2 regions of the Arhodomonas sp. SL1 genome follow, and region 1 is predicted to be linked to the other one. Evidence: predicted binding sites of a transcription regulator. Region 1 holds the regulator's gene; the other holds the start of a gene.
What was found. Region 1 encodes FNR, which switches genes on or off when oxygen is low (the NO sensors DNR and NnrR bind a similar motif). Its sites were predicted from a motif close to TTGATNTANATCAA; they were not measured.

Region 1 (4,354 bases):
CCGGCGCCGGGCGCTGCAGGCCCTGTACCAGTGGCAGGTGGCCGGCCAGGACCTCGCCGCCATCGAGCAGCAGTTCCTGGAGGAGTACCGCATGGGTCGCACCGACCTGGAGTACTTCGCGGTGCTGCTCCATGGTGTGCCCGCCACCGTCACACGCTTGGATGCGGCCATCGAGCCCTGGCTGGACCGCCCCTTCCGGACCCTGGACCCGGTGGAGCGGGCGATCCTGCGACTGGGCACCTATGAGCTCCTCGAGCGCCTGGAGGTGCCCTATCGGGTGGTCGTCAACGAGGCGGTGGAGCTGGCCAAGGCCTTCGGTGCCGAGCAGAGTCACCGCTACATCAACGGCGTCCTCGATCGGGTCGGGCGCGCCAGCGAGCTGCGGGCCGCCGAGCTGCGACGCGGCCGTGGGGGAGGTGAGCGATGAGCCTGCCCGAGCCCCGGCCCAGGCGCCGACTGCACCGACGGCGGATCGTCCTCGACGGCTATCGCCGCGAGGACGGCCTCTGGGAGGTGGAGGCCGCGCTGGTGGATACCAAAACACAGCCCTTCGAGCTGCAATTCCGCGGCGAGCTCGCCCCTGGTGAACACATCCACGACATGGCGCTACGGGTGGCCCTGGACGACGACCTCACCATCCGTGAGGCGGCGGCCAGCATGGACGCCACACCGTTTCCGGACTGCCCCGGCGCGGAGCAAGCCTACCGCGCCCTGGTGGGCGTGCAGATAGGGCCCGGTTGGATAAAGGCCGTCAACGAGCGCATCGGCCGGACGGCGGGCTGCACCCATCTCTTCGAGCTGTTGCGGCCCATCGCCACTACCGCCTACCAGATGATCTATCCGGCACGGGACCGGGGCAGCGAGACGCCGGTGCTGCTGGATACCTGCCACGGCTGGCGTGCCGGCGGTCAGGCCATCTCCACCCTCTACCCGGAGTGGTTCCGCCCGGAGTCTGAATGAGCCTCTCGGAGTTCCAGCTCATCGAGCGCTTCTTCGCCGGGCTGGGGGCTGCCCGGGCCGACGTCCGGCTGGGTCACGGCGATGACGCCGCCCTGGTGGACTGCGGTGGCGCTACCCTGGCCCTGGCGGTGGACACCCTCATCGAGGGCGTGCACTTTCCCGCTGACGCGCCGGCGGCGAGCATCGGCCACAAGCTCCTGGCAGTGAACCTGAGCGACATGGCCGCCATGGGGGCGGAGCCGGCCTGGGCGCTGCTGGCCCTGACCCTGCCGGCGGTGGACGAGACGCGGCTGGCGGCGATCCGCGAGGGCCTGGACGCGCTCGCCTCCCGGCACGGACTGGCGCTGATCGGCGGTGACACCACCCGCGGCGAATCACTGGTGGCCTCGCTGTTTGTGGCAGGCCACGCAGGGGAGGACGCCCTGCGTCGGGATGGGGCCCGACCCGGTGACTGGGTCTGGGTATCCGGTGCGCCCGGCGAGGCCGCTGCCGGCCTGGCGCTCTGGCAGGCCAGTGTGCGGGACGGCCCGGGGGTGGCGCAGCTGCTGCGCCGGCTGCACTGGCCGGAGCCCCGCGTCGCCCTGGGCCGGGGGCTCCGCGGTGTGGCCAGCGCCGCGGTGGATGTCTCCGATGGGGTGGTGGCGGATGCCGGACATCTCGCCCATCGCAGCGGTGTGGCGCTTACCATCCGCGCCGCGGACCTGCCGCTGTCCCCTGCGCTCACCGCCTGCGCCGGCGAGCGAGCGATGGAATACGCCCTCGCCGGCGGCGACGACTACGAACTGCTATTCACAGCACCCGAGGCGGCGAGCGAGGCGGTCCGCCGTGCCGCCGACGCGGCGGGCGTGACGGTGCATCCCGTCGGTGGGGTGGCGGCCGGGCGCGCGGAGGTCACCGTCATCGATGCCGACGGGGCGCCGATGAAGGTGGCCCGGGGCGGGTATCGGCACTTTGACGGAGGGGGAGGGGGCCGGTGACCGGCGCCTTCCGGCTGCGCGATCCGCGCCAGTTTCTCGCCCTCGGTTTCGGCAGCGGGCTGGCGCCCCGGGCCCCCGGCACGGTGGGTACGCTGGCGGCATTGCCGCTGGTCTGGGGCCTCAGCCTGCTCCCGCTCGGGCTGTACCTGTTGGCGGTGGGCGTCGCCTTCCTGCTGGGATGTTGGGTCTGCGGGGCCACGGCCCGGGCGGTAGGGGTGCATGATCACCCGGCCATCGTGTGGGACGAGTTCGTGGGCCTCGCGGTGACCCTCATCGCCGTCCCCTCCACACCCCTCGCCCTGGTGCTGGCTGTGGTCCTGTTCCGGGTGTTCGATATCCTCAAGCCCTGGCCTATCCGTTGGCTGGACCGCCATGTCCATGGCGGTCTGGGCATCATGCTCGACGATGTCATCGCCGCCATACCGGCGGCGGCGATACTCCACGGTGTCCTGTTGGTGCTCGGCTGAGGCCGGTTTCCCCTTACCCGCTGCAGGGCGGATCGAGTATGCTGGGGCGCACAAGGAAGACCACCACCCAGGGTTCTTCACGATGAGCGATCCGCCCAATTCCCAGGGCCTACGGGTATCGCGGCTGCGCAGCGCCTGCAATGACTGCGGGCTGGTGCAGCTATGCCTGCCGGTCAGCCTGGAATCGGAGGATGTGGACCGCCTGGACCGCATCGTCCAGCCACGCCGGCCGATCCGGCGTAGCGATCACCTCTACCGGGCCGGGGATCCCTTCGGCGCCATCTTCGTGGTGCGCACGGGGGCACTGAAGACCTATACCCTCTCCGAGTCGGGCGAAGAGCAGATCATGGGCTTCCACCTGCCGGGGGAGGTGGTGGGACTGGACGCCATCAGCCAGGGCCGGCATCCCTGCGGGGCCCAGGCCCTGGAGACCACGACGGTCTGCGAGATCCCCTTCGAGCGCCTCGAGGACCTCTCGGGACGGATCCCCGGGTTGCAGCACCAGCTGTTGCGCCTGATGAGCAAGGAGATCTTCGCCGACCACGAGATGCTCCACGCGCTCGCCAATCGCAGCGCCGAGGAGCGGCTGGCCATCGTGCTGCTGAGCCTGTCCCAGCGCTTCGCCCGCCGCGGGCTCTCACCGTGGCGGTTCCGGTTGCCCATGTCCCGTTCCGAGCTCAGCAACTACCTAGGGGTGGCGCCGGAGACCATGAGCCGCCTGTTCCGCCGCTTCCAGGAGCGTGGCTGGATCGCGAGCCACGGCAAGGAGCTGTCCCTGGAGGACGTGCGGGAGCTAAAGGCCGTCGCGGGCCCGCGGCTCCCCGAGGACGCCGGGGCCGACGCCACCTCACGCCCGTGATCCCGGGAGGGTTTAGCCGCTGAGGTCCTCGCCTCGCCGGTGCCAGCGTTGCTGCTGGGCTTGGGCCACCAGGCGGTGCCAGCGCAGCACCTCCGGGTGCTCCGGGTACTGGGTGAGTAGCCGCCCCGTCTGATACCGAAGGTCGTCAATCAGCGTCTGGCGCAAGGGCTCGCTGGTCAGCGTGTGGGCCGCTACCCATTGTTCCCGGGTCTGTTCCAGGGCCTGGTCGAGACGCTCGTTGCCGGAGAGGCCGGCAATGCCGCCCAACACCAGCATGGCGATGAGCGTGCTTATCAATACCCGTGGCATCCATTCTCCTCCCGTGGGTTCTGTCCTGCGTTCGGGCCGACGACGTCAGACCGCGTCAACGCCGCGTCGTTCCCTACCAATCCGCGCCGCAGTGCTCCGCCTATAGCCGCTATGCGGCTTAGGGGGTGGTGAAGCGGCGCATGGCGCGAAGCGCGATCACTCCGACGCTTCCTGTTGCTCGATGTAGTGCTTCAGCACCGAGAGCGGCGCACCGCCGACGCTGATAATGCAGTAACTCCGAGACCAGAAAACCGGCTTGCGCCAGTAGTAGCGCTGCAAGTGTTCCTTGTACTCCTTGCGGATCAGTCGGGAGGTGACGGTCTTGAGATTGTTCACGAACGCGGACGGCGCAGTGCGCGGCGTCAACTCCAGGAGCAGGTGCACATGATCCGGCTCGCCGTTGAACTCCAGCACCTCGCCTTCCCACTTTCCGGTTGTGGCGCGGGCGATCTCCTCCAATCGGGAAAGCATCGGTTTCGTGATGCACTTGCACCGGTATTTGGTGACCATAACCAAATGGTACTGTAGCCGGTACGTACAATGATAGAGCCGTTTTAGCGGTTGTGAATCCATAATAACCAAGTATAATTTTCGTATGGTCCAGCGCAAGGTCACATACCGGCTTTACCCCACGACGGCCCAGCTTGCTGTCCTGGAGCGCCAACGCTGGGTCCATTGCCTGCTGTGGAATGAGGCACTGGCCGAGCGGCGCCGGGCCTGGGGCGAGCGACAGGAGTCGCCGGGGTTCTCGGTCCAGTGCAAGCGGCTGACCGAGTGGCGTG
Region 2 (4,354 bases), on a different contig from region 1:
GACCGCTGTAGGCCCAGAACACAATGCCGACGAATATCACCAGGAGGACCCCGGTAATGATGCCGCTGACGGTACCGCTATCCATGGCCCACCCTCACCGGCTCACCGCCGTGCCCAGCCCCTGGAGGTAGGCGATCACGGCATCCATTTCGGTCTTGCCCTCGAGTTGTGACGCGGCCTCATTGAGCTGCTCCTCGCTATACGGGACACCGAGGAGCCGCTTCTGCGAGCGCATCCGCGAGACCACCGCCTCCGGGTCCAACTCCCGTTCCGCCAACCACGGGTAGGCGGGCATATTGGACTCGGGCACCACGTCCCTAGGGTTCATCAGATGCGCGTAGTGCCAGTCATCGGAATACCGGCCACCGACGCGGGCCAGATCAGGGCCGGTGCGCTTGGACCCCCACTGGAAGGGACGGTCGTAGACGAACTCCCCCGCCACCGAATAGTGGCCGTAGCGTTCGGTCTCCGCGCGGAAGGGCCGGATCTGCTGGGAGTGACAGTTGTAGCAACCCTCACGCACGTAGACATCCCGACCCGCGAATTCCAGCGGCGGATCGGGTTCCACCCCCTCCACCGGCTCAGTGGTCTGGGAGGCGAACAGCAACGGCACGATCTCCACCAGGCCACCGATGCTCACCACGATGAAGATGAGCACCGCCATCAGCCCGACGTTTTTCTCGACTACCTCATGTGACATCGATGGTGCTCCTCAAGCGGTTTCCGGTGCCGGGCGTGTCGCTGCACGCTCGTGCGGGCGAACGGTCATCCACACGTTCCAGGCCATGATCAGCATGCCGGTAAGGAACAGCACGCCGCCGAGCAGACGCACCGCATAGTAGGGATAGGTAGCCTCGAGGGACTGCACGAAGCTGTAGGTAAGGGTGCCGTCCGGATTGGTCGCCCGCCACATCAGTCCCTGCATGACGCCCGCGATCCACATGGAGGCGATGTAGAGCACCACGCCGATGGTGGCGATCCAGAAATGGGCACCGATGGCCTTGATGCTATACATCTGCTCGCGCCCCCAGAGCTTGGGGATCAGCGCATACATGGATCCGATGGTGATGAACGCCACCCAGCCCAGCGCCCCCGAATGCACGTGGCCGATCGTCCAGTCGGTGTAGTGGGACAGCGCGTTCACCGTCTTGATGGACATCATCGGCCCCTCGAACGTGGACATGCCGTAGAACGATAGGGAGACGATGAGGAAGCGGATGATCGGGTCATCGCGGAGCTTATGCCACGCCCCGGACAACGTCATGATCCCGTTGATCATGCCGCCCCATGACGGCGCAAGCAGGATCAGCGAGAACACCATACCCAGCGACTGGGCCCATTCCGGCAGGGCCGTCCAGTGCAGATGGTGGGGGCCGGCCCACATGTACACCGAGATCAAGGCCCAGAAGTGCACCACCGAAAGCCGGTACGAATAGATCGGCCGCCCCGCCTGCTTGGGCACAAAGTAGTACATCATCCCGAGAAAGCCCGCGGTCAGGAAGAAGCCCACCGCGTTGTGCCCGTACCACCACTGCACCATCGCATCCACCGCACCGGAGTAGACCGGGTAGGACTTGGTCAGCGACACCGGGATGGCCAGATTATTCACCACGTGGAGCAGCGCGATGGTGATGATGAACGCGCCGTAGAACCAGTTGGCCACGTAGATATGCTTTTCCCGGCGCTTGAGGATGGTGCCGAAGAAGACCACCGCGTAGGCGACCCACACCAACGTGATTAGCACATCGATGGGCCACTCGAGCTCCGCATACTCCTTGCTCTGGGTAATCCCCAGCGGCAGGGTGATCGCGGCCGCCACGATGACCACCTGCCAGCCCCAGAAGGTGAATGCGGTCAGCGCGTCCGACAACAATCGCCTGCCACAGGTGCGCTGCACCACATAGTAGGAGGTGCCGATCAACGCGCTGCCCCCGAACGCGAAGATCACGGCATTGGTATGCAGGGGCCGCAAACGGCTAAAGGTCAGCCATGGCAAGTCGAAATTCAGTGCAGGCCAGTACATCTGGGCCGCGATGAACACGCCGACGAGCATGCCCACCACCCCCCATACCACCGTCGCGATGGCGAACTGGCGCACCACTTTGTCGTTGTAGGCCGGTGTCGCGTCCATAGATCGGATTTCCATCTCAAGTACGGATTGCGGATTAGTAGTTGTCGCGCTTGGCCCCGCCGTGCGAAGTGGCGGGCTCGCCTGTCCTGCGCGGCTCGACGAAACTACCCGAGCGCTGCATCATTATCGCGTAGACGCCGCCGGGGTTGTTGATTTGCATCAACTCGCTTAGGTCGCCACCGGGTGGCGCCCCGGAGCAACCACAAAAATAGCATAAACATATGCTTCTACGTAATAGTGGACGCGGGCCGTCCCCGGCGTGCCGCTGCGCCCGGAACACCATTGGAGGGAGAATGAAGCGCATCTGTGTCTACTGCGGGTCGCGCCCCGGCCACCACCCGGAGTTCCGTGAGGCCGCCTTCGCCCTGGGGGCCGCCCTCGCCCGGCAACGGGCGACCGTGGTATACGGCGGCGCCGCCGTCGGAATGATGGGCGCGGTGGCGGACGGTGCCCTAGACGCCGGCGGCGAGGTCATCGGCGTCATCCCCGAGAGCCTGCTCGCACGGGAGGTGGGCCATCGGGAGATCACCGACCTCGAGGTAGTGGACTCCATGCACCAGCGCAAGGCGCGCATGGCCGAGCTCTCGGACGCATTCATCGCCCTACCCGGCGGCCTGGGCACGCTGGAGGAGGTCTTCGAGATCCTCACCTGGGCACAGCTCGGCTTCCACCGTAAGCCCTGCGGGCTGCTCAACGTTGCCGGCTATTTCGATCACCTGGTGCGCTTCCTCGACGCCGCGGTGACGGCGGGCTTTCTGCCACGCTCCCACCGGGAGATGCTACTGGTCGGGGACGACCCGGACGGTTTGCTGGAGGGATTCGCCGCCTATCGACCACCACGTGTCACCCAGTGGATCGACGAGCGGAGCACCTAGGCGTCGCGTCGATGGTCCCTTCCACAAGCAGGCTCCGCGCGTACCTTGCCGAGGCCCGGGATCCCCATAACGCATACCGCCGGCTGGTGGTCCTTCCCCCGCCGGCAACACTCGCACCTACAGCGGCAGCCCTCGAGGCCCCGGCGATCGCGGTAACCAGTGCCACCGACCTGCCGGTGGGCAGCGTCCGGCCGGACGACGCCGGGGCCCTATTGGGGCATGAGTACCGCGACATTCTGATCGACGTCCGCGAAGGACTGGACCTGGACGCGCTGGCCGCGGCGGCGGGCGCGGTCCAAGGGGGCGGGTTGCTCTGCCTGCTGGTGCCAGCGCTCCCGGACTGGCCATCTCTCGCGGATCCGGGGCTGGCACGCTGGCTGTCCTGGCCGGCAGAGCCCGTCGATGCCGCCGGGCACTTCCGCCGCCGCTTGATCCGGCTGTTGCGTGAAGACGCCTCCGTGATGATCCACCCGGCGGCGCCTCCTCCGCTCCCTCCACCGCCGCCACCCACTGCACCAGCGGCGGATCCCCAATGCGCCACCCGGGATCAGGAGGCGGCGGTAGCGGCGGTCCTCGGCGTCGCATCCTCGCCTCGGCCGCACCCGTGCGTGATCACCGCGGACCGCGGACGGGGCAAGAGCGCTGCGTTGGGGATTGCCGCGGCACGCCTCGCCGCCAGCGGTTACGCCTCGATACTCGTCACCGCGCCCCGGCGTTCCGCCGCCACGACACTGCTGCGGCACGCGGGGGCGGACGTCACACCCGCGGTGCGTTTCCTTCCCGCCGACGAGCTCCTGCGCCATCACCACGACGCGCAGCTGCTGCTCGTGGATGAGGCGGCCGGGCTGTCCGGCCCCGTCCTGGAGGCCCTGCTCCAGCGCTACCAACGGGTGGCCTTCGCCACCACCATCCATGGCTACGAGGGCACCGGCCGCGGCTTCCGCCTCCGTTTCCGGGAGACACTGGAACGGATCGCCCCGGAATACACGGCGCTCCATTTGGCCACTCCGGTCCGATGGGCCACGGGTGATCCCCTGGAGGCATTCCTGTTCGAGGCCCTGCTCCTCGACGCCGAGCCGGCCACCGGCGTTACCACCCCGGATTCCCCACCACAGGTGGAACACGTGCGTGCCTCGGCCTTGGCCGCCGACGAGCGGGCGCTTCGCGAGCTCTTCGGGCTGCTTGTCGACGCGCACTACCAGACACGCCCGGAGGACCTGCGGCGCATGCTGGAGGCCCCGGAGGCGGCCATCTGGCGAATCGTCGACGGCGCAGGACACACGATCGCCGCGGGACTGACGCTGGAAGAGGGCGGGCTGCCGCGGGATCTTCAGGGCGCGATACTCCA

Region 2: the regulator FNR is predicted to act here: its motif matches at 2,281-2,294, upstream of ccoN (cytochrome-c oxidase, cbb3-type subunit I).

The regions. Positions count from the first base shown of each region.
Region 1 covers NZ_JBPODZ010000004.1:285,066-289,419, forward strand. The annotation lists gene nusB (transcription antitermination factor NusB) at 1-427, shown strand, start outside; gene ACQ754_RS08455 (DUF2889 domain-containing protein) at 424-960, shown strand; gene thiL (thiamine-phosphate kinase) at 957-1,937, shown strand; gene ACQ754_RS08465 (phosphatidylglycerophosphatase A family protein) at 1,934-2,404, shown strand; gene fnr (fumarate/nitrate reduction transcriptional regulator Fnr) at 2,487-3,263, shown strand; gene ACQ754_RS08475 (hypothetical protein) at 3,276-3,572, opposite strand; gene tnpA (IS200/IS605 family transposase) at 3,729-4,145, opposite strand; partial or broken gene ACQ754_RS08485 (helix-turn-helix domain-containing protein) at 4,168-4,354, shown strand, end outside.
Region 2 covers NZ_JBPODZ010000001.1:419,813-424,166, reverse strand. The annotation lists gene ACQ754_RS01990 (cbb3-type cytochrome oxidase subunit 3) at 1-85, opposite strand, end outside; gene ccoO (cytochrome-c oxidase, cbb3-type subunit II) at 95-700, opposite strand; gene ccoN (cytochrome-c oxidase, cbb3-type subunit I) at 713-2,131, opposite strand; gene ACQ754_RS01975 (TIGR00730 family Rossman fold protein) at 2,425-3,006, shown strand; gene ACQ754_RS01970 (GNAT family N-acetyltransferase) at 3,018-4,354, shown strand, end outside.